2 regions of the Sphaerobacter thermophilus DSM 20745 genome follow, and region 1 is predicted to be linked to the other one. Evidence: riboswitches for the same ligand, from Rfam matches in the RefSeq annotation. Region 1 holds a riboswitch; the other holds the start of a gene.
What was found. Region 1 has a riboswitch for FMN ahead of ribD (bifunctional diaminohydroxyphosphoribosylaminopyrimidine deaminase/5-amino-6-(5-phosphoribosylamino)uracil reductase RibD). Riboswitches for the same ligand answer to the same signal wherever they lie in the genome.

Region 1 (7,206 bases):
CGATCCCGGCCCCGCCGGGGGTGCCCTCCTCGGGATTCTCCCGCGGTATCTTCAGTTGTGCGGCGGTCCAGACCTGCGATGCGCGCGGATTGAGCGTGAGCCCGGCGAGCTTCTGTCCGACGGTGTTCTTGACCACCACATCGACCGCGACGGGCTCCACGTTCTGCACGATGATCGCGCCGGTCACACCGGCCACCCCGGCGATCGTGTCGTGGTGCGGCACCCAGGGGAAGTAGATGCGGTCCACCACCGCATCCGCGGAATCAGCGACGGCGGGACTGATGGCAGCCGTCAAGAGCGCGGTGGCCAGCCCCAGCGCCACCGCGAGGCGAAGCAGTCTGGTGTGCAATGGCATGCTTCCTTCCTGCCGGTCGGCGACCGGTACTCCTCCCCTACCCCGTGCCTCGCGCCGGGCATGCAGCAGCCTCTCGCCGGGGCGCGAGGCGTCTCGCTCCCCGACCTCCTTCCATTCAGGCGCGCCGAACCCACCCGATGAGTCGGGTGATCTTACGGCACAACATGGCTAGTACTAAGGTACTATGATCGTATCACAGGATGGTGAAATGTCAAGTGTTGCGCGTGGTCATTTCGTGAGAGCGTCGCGATTGGTGGAGCATGCGAGGTTCTCGGGGCAAGGCACACGGCGCGGAGCCGGGCCGTCGGCCCGGCTCCGCTGCCGTCATCCCGGTGGTCAGACGCTCGCTGCGACGGTGTCGAGTTGCCGCAGGGCGTTGGCCATCTCGATCGCGGTGACGGCGGCGTCGAAGCCCTTGTTGCCTGCTTTGGTGCCGGCGCGCTCGATCGCCTGCTCGATGGTGTCGGTGGTGAGCACCCCGAAGATGACCGGGACGCCGGTGGCGAGCGATACGTTCGCCACCCCCTTGGCGACCTCGGACGCGACGTAGTCGAAGTGCGGGGTTGCGCCCCGGATCACGGCGCCGAGGCAGACCACCGCGTCGTAGCGCCCGGAGTCGGCCATGCGCTTGGCCGCGAGCGGGATCTCGAACGAGCCCGGCACCCACAGCACGTCGATCGCGTCGGGATCGACCTCGTGCCGCACCAGCGCGTCCAGCGCGCCCTCCATGAGCTTCGAGGTGACGAACTCATTGAAGCGTGCGACTACCATACCGATGCGCAGCCCGCGCCCGGTCAACATACCCTCAATCGTCCGCATCGTCTCTCTCCTTACGCCTGCTGCGTACCGGGGTGCCCTGGTGCCCCCGTGCGGTTGTGTGGGCGCTGCGCCGCCGCTAGCACCCGTACGCCGTACCCTCGCGGGCGGCGGTCCCCGCGGGGCTGTGGTCTGCCACGCCGGCCGGGTGGCGGTCTGCCTGTGCCCGGCGAACGGCGGCGAGGTCGGCGACGCTGATGATCGGGATGTCGTGGCGCGTGGCGAAGCGCTCCAGTTCGGGGAGGCGGGCCATGGTCCCGTCGTCCGCCATGATCTCGCAGATCGCCACCACCGGGTGCAGCCCGGCCAGGCGTGCCAGGTCGACCGCCGCCTCGGTCTGCCCCGGTCGCTCCAGCACCCCGCCGGGACGGGCGCGGAGCGGGAAGACGTGGCCGGGCATGGCGAAGTCGGCTGGGGTGGAGGCCGGATCGGCAAGGGTGCGGATCGTCCGGGCCCGGTCGTGCGCCGAGATGCCGGTCGTGACCCCCTGGCGTGCCTCCACCGACACGGTGAAGGCGGTGCCGAAGGGTGCCGAGTTGGACGCCGGGTCGACCATGAGCGGCAGGCGCAGCCGGTCGACCCACTCCGGCGCCATCGCTGCGCAGAGGAGCCCGCGCGCCTCGCGCACGATGAAGTTCACCGCTTCCGGTGTGATGAACTGTCCGGCGATGCAGAGATCGCCCTCGTTCTCCCGGTCCGGCCCGTCGACGATGATGACGAACCGGCCCGCGCGCAGCGCGGCGATGGCCTGCTCGATTGTCGCCAGCGGCACGATGCCTCCTCCCTCTAGGCGAACCCCGCCCGTCGTAGCAGGTCGAGGTCGACCCCCGCGCCGGGCGACGGACCGCAGAGCCGCTCGACGTACTTCGCGATGATGTCCACCTCCAGGTTGACCCGCTCGCCGGGCCGCTTGTGCGCCAGCGTCGTGTGGTGTTGGGTGTGGGTCACCAGCGAGACGGTGAAGCCGTCCGGCAGAACCTCCACGATCGTCAGGCTGGCGCCGTCGACGGCGATGAAGCCGCGCGGCACCAGGTAGCGATGGATCTCCGGCGGTGTCGCGATGCGGACCACGACCGCTGCACCGTCCGGTGTCTGCGAGACGACCCGGCCGGTGCCGTCGATGTGCCCCTGGACGTAGTGACCGCCGATCCGCCCGCCGACCATGACCGAGCGCTCCAGGTTTACCGGGGAGCCGGGGCTGAGGTCGCCCAGATTCGTTAGCCGGAGCGTCACCGGTTGCAGGTTGGCGACGAAGTGGCCCGCGTCCAGGTCAGCAACGGTGAGACAAACCCCGTTGACGGCGATGCTGTCTCCGAGCCGTGTGCCCTCCAGCACCGTGCGGCCGCGGATGGTGAGCGCTACGTCGCCTCCGACCCGGCCGAGCGCGGCCACGGTGCCGACTTCCTCGACGATGCCGCTGAACATCACACCTCCTCCAGTCCGGGTATCGGCTGCACCCGGCCCTGCACCATGAGATCGCTCCCGACCTGGCACACCTCGACCTCGCGGAGGCGGCACGCCGCGTCCATCGTGGCCACGCCCTCGCCACCCAGTGGCCCCGGCGCGTCCCGCCCGCCGACCATGACCGGGGCGATGAACGCGACCGCGCGGTCGATCAATCCGGCGTCGAAGAGTGCGCCGAGCAGCGTCCCGCCTCCCTCGACCAGCACGCTGTTGACTCCCCGCGCCGCGAGGCAACGCAGCAGTGCGTGCAAGTCGACTCGTCCGCCGTGATCCGGGAGCGTCACCACGTCGGCCCCCACCGCGCGGAGCGCCGCGATGCGCTCGGGTGGGGCCGAACTGGTGGTCGCGAGCAGCGTTCGACCCGGCATGTGCGGCTGCAGCATGGCGGCACCCGGCGGCGTCCGCGCCTGGCTGTCGACCACGACGCGGAGTGGGTGATGCGGGCCGCCGGCCCCGCAGTCCTCGGGCGGGAGGCGGGTGGTGAGCAGCGGGTCGTCGGCCAGGAGCGTGCCGATACCGACCATGATCGCGTCGTGCGTGTCGCGCAGCCGGTGGCCCTCGCGCCGCGCCTCGGCGCCCGTGATCCACCGCGCGTGGCCGGTGTGGGTGGCGATCTTGCCGTCGAGGCTGACCGCGAACTTGGCCGTCACCTCCGGCAGGCCGCAGTGCACCCGCTTGAGGAACCCGGCGTTGATCGCAGCGGCCGCACCGGCGGCTAGGCCCAGCTCGACCCGCACTCCGGCCTCGGCCAGGAGACGCAGTCCCCGCCCGTTGACCGCCGGGTAGGGGTCGCGCAGTGCCACGACGGCACGGGCGATCCCGGCTGCAATGAGTGCATCGACACAGGGTGGCGTTCGCCCGTAGTGGGCACAGGGTTCGAGAGTGACGTAGAGGGTGGCGCCGCGGGCGAGGGCGCCTGCCTGTCGGAGCGCGACGATCTCGGCGTGGGCTCCGGGCGGCGGTTCGGTGGCTCCCTCGCCGACCAGGCGTCCGTCGCGGACCAGGACGGCCCCGACGGCGGGGTTGGGCGCGACGCGCCCGCGGGCACTGGCGGCGAGGTCGAGTGCCCGCCGCATCCAGTGGAGGTCGGTTGCCGGCACGACCCGGCAGTCCGTGGTCACCATGGCTCGCCCCCGCTTCGTTGACACGAAAAACCCGAGGGCAAGCCCTCGGGTTGCGGTGGCAAGATAGGTTCGCACGGCCGGATCGGCCGTCGCATACCTTCTCCCATCCGGACTATACCGTCGGCCCCGGAGTTTCACCGGATCCTGCGGCTCTCGCCGCTCGCGGGCTATACCGCCGGTCGGGAATTGGCGCCAGGCGCCTCACCCTGCCCCGAAGGTCTTGCGCTCGCAGTATAGGCCCGCCGGAGCGAGCCGTCAACCGTGCGACGGAGGAGTGGGGGCGCAGTCTCCCGACGAAGCGGCACCCACTCCCAACGTTGGGAGCGGGGAGCTGTGCACGCAAGGCCGGCACGATGCCGGCGCTCTCGTGGCCCGATGACGCTCAGTCAGCCGCGTGGACGGCGTGGCGGGGGTGCGTGGCAGGGGTGAGGCGCAGGAGGATCCAGCCGAGGATGCCGGAGATAAGCGAGGCGATGAAGATCCCCAGTTTGGCCATGGTGAGATGGGCCTCGTCGACGAAGGCCAGCTCCGCGATGAATAGGGCCATGGTGAAGCCGATCCCGCCCAGCGTGGCCGCGCCGTGCAGGTGACGCCAACTGACCCCCTCCGGCAGGCTGCTCAACCCGGTCCGCACCGCCAGCCACGTGGTCAGGGTGATGCCGATCTGCTTGCCGATGACGAGGCCGAGCAGCACACCGAGCGTGACGGTGCCGGAGAAGGCCGCGCGCAGGTCACCCCCGAGCGAGACGCCTGCATTCGCCAGCGCGAACAGCGGCACGATAAGGAAGGCGACCCACGGATGGAGCGCGTCTTCCAGCCGCTGCATCGGCGGCTGCACGTGTCCTACCGCGGCCCGCAAGGCGTGGAGCGCCTGCTGGTGCCGCTCGTTGGAGAGGACGCTTCGCCCAGGCTCGCAGGCGTCCCGGAATTCCTCCAGCGCGGCGCCTGCCCGGTCGAGGAACTCCGTCGGGTCGATCCGGTTCCGCGCCGGGATGGTCAGTGCCAGCAGCACCCCGGCAACCGTCGCGTGGACGCCCGACTGAAGGAACGCGAACCACAGGCCGATCCCGAGCACGGCGTAGACCATTGGCTGCGAGACACGCGCCAGATTCGCGGCGAGCAGCAGGAGCAAGATCCCGCCCCCGGCCGCCAGGGCTCCCCAGTTGAGGTCGCTGGTGTAGAAGACCGCGATTACCAGGACGGCCAGGAGGTCATCGACGATAGCGAGCGCCGTCAGGAATACCTTGAGCCCGATCGGCGCGCGCGACCCGACCAGCGCGAGGACGCCGAGCGCGAAGGCGATGTCCGTCGCCATCGGGACGCCCCAGCCGCGGACCATATCGGTCCCGGCATTGAGCGCGAGGTAGATCAGCGCCGGGGTGACAGCTCCACCGCAAGCCGCCGCCACCGGAAGCGCCGCCTGCCGCGGCGAGGCCAGCTCGCCGACCAGCAGCTCCCGCTTGATCTCCAGGCCGACGACGAGGAAGAAGATGGCCATCAGGCCGTCGTTGATCCACTGGTGGAGGGTCAGGGTCAGCCCGGTGCCGTTGAGCCCGATCCGCAGCGGGGTGTGCCACAGGTCGGTGTAGCTCTCGCTCCAGGGCGAATTGGCCCAGATGAGCGCGACGGCGGCCGCGAGCAGCATGACGATCCCGCCCGAGACCTCTGAGTGGATGAACTCCTCGAGCGGAGTGATGACGCGCCGGACCGGGCGCATGGAATCGCCGTGCTCCTTACCTACGATGACTGCGGTCGTACCGTCGCGAGGCGCGCACGATGCGGGACAAATGGACCATGACCGGCGTTCGACCACACGACGACGTGGTGATTAACTGTACCAGAGACGCGCACGGTTGCAGAGCCGCACCCGAAGCGGTGCGCCCCATTGGTCCATCACCCCGGGGAGCCGAGCGGTGTGCCCGGTCAGGACGCGGCGCTACGGGACGCCGCTTCGACCGCCCCGACCATTGCCTCCTCCGGTCGCGCGCCCTCCAGCTCGATCGACTCATTGATGACGGTCTTCGGCACGCCGTAGATCCGGTAGCGTTGGGCCATGAGGGGGTACTCGCTCACCTCGATCACGTCCGCCGTGACTTTGTCGCTCTCGATTGCCATCATGTGCGCCAGCCTGGCGGCACTCGGGCAGTAAGGTCAGGTAGGGGTGACAAAGACCTTGATGTGGACCGGGTTCTGTAGCGCGGCCAGCACCTCGCGGCTGTACGGCTGAAGCGACGTGGTACCGCGCGAGACGTCGATGAGATCCTCGATCAGCGTGGCGAACTCGTAGCCGGCCGGGACGCCGATGAAGCGCACGGTGCCCTTGTTCTGCCCCTCCAGCACGATCGCCGGGATCTCCTCGATCCCCTCCGCCTTCGCCTGCTCCTGCTCGGTGACGAAGTCGCGGACCTCCAGCGTGAGCTTGTCGGAGAGCGCCACCAGCTCGTTCAGCAGGGCGTGGGTGTCGGAGCAGGTGCCGCACTCCTGCCCCGGTACGCTCAGCACCGACTGGCGCTGGGTGTAGAAGCGGAGTGTGACCGGGTGCTCCAGCTTCTCGGCGAAGAGCTCCTTCAGGTACTCCTGATCTTGCTGCGGGATGATGGCCATGGTGTGGCTCCCTTCGAGGCTCGTTCCGGCCGGCGGCCGACGTGCGAACCATCGCGCGGGGATCCGCCGGGGCGTGCCTGTTCCATCACTCAGGTCAGCGTGGGCGCGGACCCTGCGTCTGCTGTCGCACGGACGCTGCCAACGGGCTCGCGCCGTGCGATAATCGAGCGCCGGACCACCGCAGATCCCATCGTCCGGCTCCGGGCATGCCGCGCCGGGACCGACACCGGTTGGGAGGAGCGTACACATGGGCCAGCTACTCATCGGCACCTCGGCCTGGAGCGACCACGACCCCTTCTACCCGCCGGGGACTAAACCAGCCGAGCAACTCCCCTTCTACGCCCGCTACTTCCCGATCGTGGAGGTCAACACCACCTATTACCGCATCCCGAACCGGCGCATGGTCGAGGGCTGGGTGCAGCGCACGCCGCCCAGCTTCATCTTCGACGTCAAGCCCCCGCGTGAGCTGACCAGCACACCCGAGACGCCCAGGGGCGAGGCGCCCGTGCCCGACGCCGCCGTGGCCGAGGCCTTCGCGGAGGCGATCGAGCCGCTTGCCCAGGCCGGGAAGCTGGGCGCGCTCACCTTCCAGTTCCCGCCCTCCTACCGCAACACCGAGGAGCACCGCGAGTACCTCCGCCTGCTGCCGGAGCTGCTGCCGGGCTTCACCATCGCGGTCGAGTTCCGCCGTCGCGACTGGCTTGACCCGGAGCATGCCGAGGACACGCTGCGCCTGCTCCAAGAGACGGGCCTCGCCTACACCATGGCCGATGAGCCGCAGATGGGCACCGGGAGCGTCCCGCCGGTGTACGGCGTGACCAACCCGCGTCTGGCCATCATCCG
Region 2 (7,206 bases), 590 kb from region 1:
GACGACAGCCTTCTGCAGGAGGGCGCGTTTAGTCGCCGTATCCCGCTGGAGCAGGTACGCCATGATCGCCCCCGCAGGGTCATCAGCATAGCGTTCAGCCTCGGGCGCCGGGATCGCTCTCCGGAGGAAATCGATCGGGCGGCCCTTCGGGCCGTCGGGGACGCGCTTCCGGGCGCGGTGGGGAATACGAGCGCGTGGGTCCTCCCGGTAGAAGAACCAGATATCGAAGTCCTTCACACCGATCCTCGGGTCAAGATAGTGTGACGCGGCGCCCTGGCAGAGGCAGATCCCGATCAGGTGACCGGCATAAGCCGCTTCCAGGTACGGATTCCGCGCGAAGAACGCGGAATGCTCCGCCAGCGCGATCTCTCGCAGGGGTTGCAAGTCGGACTCGGTCAGCGGTTCGAACAGCCGATCAGTGTTCATCGTGGCCGCCCCATACGAGTGCGCGGGCAACGATGCGCGCTCGCGCACGCCGTTGCCCGCGCAGACGTTGTGCCGGGGGCGGCTGTGTTCCCCGGAGTGACCGGACGGCCCGTTACTCGGGCAGGTACTCGTTGGTGAACGCCTCCGTCACGTCCACGGGGCCGCCGAGCTGCCCGATCTCGTCGAGGAACTGCGCCATCGACTCCCAGGCGGCCGGGTCGGTCTCGCCCATCGTGCCGCTGGTCTGCCAGAGCGGGAGGGTGGCCTGGAGCACGGCCAGAGCGTCCGCGGCGTTCGCTTCGCTGTCGAGGCCGGGCACGTAGTCCTTGCTCAGGTCGACGGCCTCTTCGGGGTTGTCAAGGGTGTACTGTACCCCCTTGAGCGTCGCGGCGATCACCGCGCGGACGTCGTCTGGGTTGGAATCGAGATACTCACGCAGGACGACCAGCCCGTTCGAGATGAGCGGTTGCGCGTCCGCGGCTGCCATCGTGCGAACCGGCAGCCCTGCCTTCTCGAGCTGGAGCGGCTCGTTGTTGAGGTAGCCCATGACGGCATCGACCTGGTTTTCCAGCAGCGCCGGGACCTGGGTGAAGCCAATGCTCTGGATATCAACGTCCTCCTCGGCCAACCCGGCGGCCTTCAGCATGGCGAGCAGGCCGATGTAGGTTGCGCCGAACTTGCCGGGGATCCCGACCGTATGGCCGGGGAGATCCGCGACGCTCTGGATATCCGAGTCGGCCGGGACGATCAGCCCGACGGGGTAGCGGTTCCAGACCTGCGCCACGTAGACGAGGTCGAGGCCGCGGCTACGGGCCTGCAGCACCTCGTCGCCCGCGGCGAAGATGATGTCCTCCTGCCCGGCGACGATGGCGCCGAAGAGGTCCTCGCCGACCGTGTGGTGGCGGAAGGTCACGTTCAAGCCTTCATCCTTGTAGTAGCCCAGCGCGTCGGCGACGTAGAACGGGGCGAACTGGATGTTGGGCACGTAGCCGAGCCCGATGGTGACGTCACGTTCAGGCTGTGCCTCGGCATCGCTGCCGCAGGCGGCGATTATCAGCGCCGCGACGAGCAGCAGCGTCAGTAGCCGAGACCGTCCTGCAAGCCGTGCACGCCCTCTCCCCCGCGGTTCCATCTCACTCCTCCACGTATGACAACCAACGCTCGACCAGGCGCGCGATGCCGTACATCGCCGCCGCGAGCATCACCAGCATCAGCAGCGTCGCGAAGACGAGCGGCGTGTCGAAGTTGCCGCGGGCTATGATGAGCAGCCCGCCCAGCCCCCGGTCGCCCAGGACGAACTCACCGACGACCGCTCCGGTGATCGAGAGGGTGAGGCCGGTGCGCATCCCGGCCAAGATGCTAGGCAACGCCAGAGGCAGCTCGATGTGCCATAGCAGGCTCCATCGGTCCGCGCCGTCTACCCGCGCGGCGTCGACGGGCTCCGGGTCGAGCGTGCGCAGGCCGAGCGCGGTGTTGACCACCATCGGGAAGAAGACGATGAGGGCGCAGAGAACCGCCACGGCGCGCAGGCCGTAGCCGAGCCAGATGACGAGCAGTGGCGCCAGTGCGATTGCGGGCAGCGCCTGGCTGGCGGCGAGGTAGGGCTCCAGTGCGCGTGACAGCAGCCGGCTCCGGGCGATGGCGTAGCCGGTCGGGAGGGCCACGGCGGTGCCCAGCGCAAACCCTGCCAGGCTCTCAACCAGCGTCACGCGCGCATAGCGCCAGAGCAGGCCGCTGCGCAGCGCGCGGGCGAACGTCTCGGCAACGTCACCCGGTGCCGGGAGGAGAAAGGAGGAGACAGTTCCAGAGCGGCTGAGCGCCTCCCAGAGCACCAACGCCAGCAGGCCCAGTACCAACGCGGGCAGCCACCGCGCTGCCCGCTGCGGGATTCCACGCGCGGGCGACGATCGCTTGCGCTCGCGTTCCACGGGCACGCGGATCGGCGCGACCTGGGGATCGTCGCGCAGGATCGGGGATGCAGGTGCTTCTTCGACACAAGCGGTGCGGGCCGTCCGAGCCATGATCCTCGCTCCGGATAGGGCACCACGAAACGCCCCGCTGATGGGCACCTCGTGCGCGGCCGCGCCAGCGGCCGATCCATCTCTGTCAAGCCTCGGGGACCCGCGTCGCGCTCGTAGGACAGCAAGAAACCCGAGGAAGACTCCTCGGGTGCGCCATGCGGGATAGGTGGCAACCTTCTCCCATCCGGACTATACCGTCGGCTCCGGAATTCCACCGGATCCTGCGGCTTGCGCCGCTCGCGGGCTATCACCGCCGGTCGGGAATTGGCGCTGCGCGCCGCACCCTGCCCCGAAGGTCTTGCTGGCTTCAGTATAGCGCAGTGTGGGGCGTGGTCAAGGGGAGCCGCCGTTGAGGGCGCGCTTCAATAAAGAAAGGCCAGCGCCACCGGGAACATGGTGACCATGGTCCAGAACCCGTCATCCCTGCCACCCGGCGGGTTGGGTCACCCAGCGACACGCCCGCGCCACTATCCCCGAGTACCGACGGCAGCCGCATGCGCGGCGGCCGAGACGCCGGCCCGCCGCCCGAATACCGCCCCGCTGGTGAGCCCGGAACCGCCTGGATAGTTGTGGTAGAAGATGCCGCCAACCAGCTCGCCCGCGGCGTGGAGCCCGGGGATCGGCTGCCCGTTCCGCCCGAGGACGCGTGCCTGGGGGTCGATCCGCAGGCCGCCGAAGGTGAAGGTGATGCCGCAGGTGACGGCAAAGGCTACGAACGGCGGGGTGTCGATCGGCAGCGCCCAGTTGCTCTTGGGCGGGGTGATCCCCTCGGTGCGCTTCCCATCCTTGATCGCGGGGTTGAATTCACCCGGCTGCACCGCCCGGTTGAACTCGGCCACGGTCTGCTCCAGGCCGGCAGGATCGATCCCCGCTGCGACGGCGAGATCGTGGATCGTGTCAGCTTCGACTCGGGAGACACCGGGGATCGCATACTCGTAGTCGCGCAGCAGCGGCGTCGTCTTGGCGTCAAAGATCTGCCAGGCGAGGGCACCGGGCTGCTTGAGGACCTCCGCGCCGTAGCGGGCGTACGTGTAGTTGCGGAAGTCGGCGCCCTCGTCGAGGAAGCGCCGGCCGTGCACGTTGACGACGATACCGATCGGGTAGGACTGCTTCGAGAAGCGGTTAGTGATGATCCGGTCGCCGGCCGGCGGCGCTCCGGCGTCCCACTGGATACTGTGGCATCCGCTCCAGTGGCCGTACGGCTCGGCGCCGACGTCCAGCGCTGCCATCAAGCCCTCGCCGGTGTTGTGGGGAGTCCCGCGAACCTTCGCCAGGTCCCAGCCCGGGCCGAGGTAGGTCGCGCGAAGGCGCGGGTCTGCCTCGAAGCCGCCGCAGGCCAGGACCACCGCGGCGGCGCGAATCTCCTCACGGCCGTTCGGCCCGTCGACCACGACACCGGTGACTGCTCCGGAGGCATCGCGTAGGAGCCCGACGACCGGCGACTCGAAGCGGATCCTGACGCCCCGTGCCTCTGCGGTCGCACGGTGCTGCTCGATGAGACCTTCGCCGCCACCGACCGTCCCCAGCGGGAGGTCGCCCCAGAACCGGAATCGGCCGTTCACCTCGTACGCCTGCCGGTGGTACTGGAGGTGGAATCGAATCCCGTGGTCGCGCAGCCAGCGGGCGGTATCGAGCGAGTCCTCGACGAGGATCTTCGCCAGTACCGGGTCGGTGCGTCCGAGGGTGAGGCGCTCCAGGTCCGCCAGGAACGCCGAAGCAGGGTAGGGGGGCACATCTGTGCGCGGCAGCCGCTCGTCCGACGGATCGGCGAGGAGGGCGACGAGGTCATCCTGGCTGTCGAAAGCGATGCGGAAGGCCCCGGCCGTGAAGTAGCTGTTCCCACCGACCCAGTCCTCGGGCCCCTTCTCGAGCATGAGCACGCGGGCGCCGTGATCGCGCGCCGCGTGGGCGGCGCAGAAGGCGGCGTTGCCGGTGCCCACGACCACCACATCGACCACGTCGTTGCCCATCCGCACGGTCCTTCTCCTCTCGTCGATCGAGCCGCGCCTGCCGCGGGGAATGGTCCCATACTGTATGCCACTGGTCACCCGGATGCGCTACAGTGACGGCACCATCACCGGCGGTGGGGCTGTACGTCGCTCCTTTGCTGGGGGCTGCCGGGTCGGTATAATCCACCCGATTCCCCGTGAATGCTCGCGGGGTCACGGCTGATGTGTGCCGTGAACGTTTGTAGCAGCCTTTCTGCGCTGTTGCCTGCACCGGATGGCAACGGTCCGGTGGCTCGGCCAGCGTAAGCCCGGAGAAAGGGGGTCTCGTTGCCCACGTTTGAACCACTTCCGCGACCATACGAGTTGATGGTGCTGATCAGCCCCGAGGTGACCGATGAGGCGCTCACCGCGGAGGTGGACGGAATCAGCGCGTTGATCGCACAGCACGGCGGTGAGGTGACCCACGTCAAGCGGGATACGCCGTGGGGGCGCCGACGGCTCGCATACCCGATCAACAAGTTCCGGGATGCGACCTACGTGCTGTATCACTTCAACTGTGCCCCGTCGCGGATCATCGAGATCGAGCGCGACCTGAAGTTGAACGAGCGGGTCATCCGGTATCTTCTGATCCGCCAGGAGGGGGCTCCCGCCGCGCCGGAGGCTCCCGCGGAGTCGGAAGCTGTCGAAGCAGCGGAGTGACCGGCTCCTAGCTGAAGGAGCAGCGGCATGTTCCAGGGACTCAACCGGATTCAGATCATCGGGAACCTCGGCCGCGACCCGGAGATGCGCTACACCCCGGGTGGGTCACCGGTCACGAACTTCTCCGTGGCAGTTAACCGACGCCGGCGGGGGCAGGACGACCAGTGGGTGGACGAGACCGACTGGTTCACCGTGGTCTGCTGGGAGCGACTGGCAGAGCAGGTCGACAATATGGCGACCAGGGGGTTCCTTACCAAGGGGACCAAGGTCTACGTCGAGGGTCGCCTGCAGGTCCGCCGCTACACCGGCAACGACGGCATGGAGCGCACGGCGGTTGAGATCGTTGCCAACCGGATCCTGATCCTCTCCAGCCGCGGAGAGGGGATGCCCGTTGAGCGGGGCATCCCGGCTGAGCAGGCCGGCGGGCCCGACTTCGGCCCGCCCGAGGACGATTTCGACGACGTACCTTTCTAGGCACCTCGACGGCACTCCCGGTACGTCGGATCAGATGCACGACATGAACCACGATCGATCGAGGAAGGACAAGAATGGCTGAGGAGCAGCAGGAGCAGCAGGAACAGCAGACGGCGCAGCAGACAGAGGAGCAGCCGAGCGTCCAGGCCGCCGCGCAGCAGACTGAGGAGCAGGCGGGTGGTCAGACGGCGGCGCGCCAGGAGGCACGGACTGAGACGGCGCGGCGCCGACGCTTCGGCGGCGGCGGACGCTACTACCCGCGCCGCAAGGTGTGCGGCTTCTGCATGGATGGTATCGGCGAGGTGGACTACAAGGATATCGGCCGCCTGCGGCGCTACATCTCCGAACGCGGCAAGATTGAGCCCCGGCGCCAGACGGGGACCTGCGCCAAGCACCAGCGCTCGCTCGCGGTGGCGATCAAGCGGGCGCGTCACGTCGCGTTGCTTCCGTTCACGCAGTAGCTCCGAGCGGGCCAGCCGCGCGGGAGAGTTCCCGCGCGGCTGATTGCCGCGCCGCATCCACGCCGGGTGCGTCCGGCCCGTATCCCGGCGTCCGGGGTCGCGTGCGGCCGGGGACGCTGGTGTCGCGGGAGATTCGCCGGGTGTCGGAGACGAAAGCAGCCTCATGAGAGATCAGTTGCGACAGTGGATTGGGTTCGGCCGCTCACGATCCGCCACCTCCGAGCAGCGGTGGGTGTCGCGCCGTGAGCGCGAAGCGTACCGCCAGCGCATGGTGATCCTCGGCGTCGTGGTGGCGGGTGTCCTGCTTGTCGGCATCCTGGCGGCCGGTGCGATCTACCAGTACCTCTATCTCCCGAACCAAACGCTGGCGAGCGTCAACGGCGTGGAGATCAAGCGCGCCGACTACTGGAAGATGCGCAAGCTGGAGCTGTTGAACCAGATCCAGCAGTACGTCCAGATCGCGCAGTTCAGCCAGGGCGAGCAGGCCGTTCAGTACCAGCAGCTCGCCGAACAGGCGCAGGCACGGTTGCGGACCGTCGAGAGCGACCCGGTTGAGAGCACCACTGTTAGCCAGATGGTGGACGACCAGGTGGTGCTGCAGCGGCTCGAAACCCTCGGCCTCAGCGTCACCGACGCCGACGTCGAGCAGACGATGGAGCAGTTCTTCTCCCCCGAGCCTTCTGCAAGCCCGACTCCGACGCTGGGCGTGGATCCCACGGCTGCGGCGTGGGCTACGGCCACCGCCGAGGCACAGGTGACGCCGACGCCGGAGTCGACACCGGAGGCTACCCCGGAAGCGACGGAGGAGGCGGAAAGCGCCACCCCGGCAGCGAGCCCGACTGCGGACGGTGAGGACGAGGAGAGCAGCGCCGCTTCTCCTGAGGCAGCGGAGGACGCCACTCCGGAGGCGACGCCCGAGGGTACTCCGGAGCCGACCCCGACGCTGAGCCCGGACCAGGTGCAGGCGACCGCGACGGCGACGTTCCAGCAGTACAAGCGGAATGTGCTGGACGAGGCCGGGATGAGCGAAGAGGATTTCCGGCGTCTCGTCGTCCTGCCCGAGGCGGCGCGCCAGAAGGTGGTGTACGCGCTCCAGGAGAAGATCCCCACCCGTGCCGAGCAGGTGCACGCGGCGCACATCCTGGTGGCCACCGAGGACGCTGCCAAGGCGATCGA

Region 2: another riboswitch for FMN. It lies ahead of STHE_RS19555 (ABC transporter permease); the one in region 1 lies ahead of ribD (bifunctional diaminohydroxyphosphoribosylaminopyrimidine deaminase/5-amino-6-(5-phosphoribosylamino)uracil reductase RibD).

The regions. Positions count from the first base shown of each region.
Region 1 is NC_013523.1:2,182,892-2,190,097, reverse strand. It holds gene STHE_RS09950 (hypothetical protein) at 1-349, opposite strand, end outside; gene ribH (6,7-dimethyl-8-ribityllumazine synthase) at 692-1,174, opposite strand; gene ribB (3,4-dihydroxy-2-butanone-4-phosphate synthase) at 1,251-1,943, opposite strand; gene STHE_RS09935 (riboflavin synthase) at 1,958-2,596, opposite strand; gene ribD (bifunctional diaminohydroxyphosphoribosylaminopyrimidine deaminase/5-amino-6-(5-phosphoribosylamino)uracil reductase RibD) at 2,596-3,759, opposite strand; FMN riboswitch at 3,851-3,982, opposite strand; gene nhaA (Na+/H+ antiporter NhaA) at 4,142-5,476, opposite strand; gene pdo (protein disulfide oxidoreductase) at 5,683-6,363, opposite strand; gene STHE_RS09915 (DUF72 domain-containing protein) at 6,611-7,206, shown strand, end outside.
Region 2 is NC_013523.1:1,592,683-1,599,888, reverse strand. It holds gene STHE_RS07350 (hypothetical protein) at 1-426, opposite strand, end outside; gene STHE_RS07345 (ABC transporter substrate-binding protein) at 539-1,558, opposite strand; gene STHE_RS19555 (ABC transporter permease) at 1,560-2,447, opposite strand; FMN riboswitch at 2,616-2,748, opposite strand; gene tcuA (FAD-dependent tricarballylate dehydrogenase TcuA) at 2,915-4,417, opposite strand; gene rpsF (30S ribosomal protein S6) at 4,724-5,095, shown strand; gene STHE_RS07325 (single-stranded DNA-binding protein) at 5,123-5,569, shown strand; partial or broken gene rpsR (30S ribosomal protein S18) at 5,800-6,021, shown strand; gene STHE_RS07315 (peptidylprolyl isomerase) at 6,263-7,206, shown strand, end outside.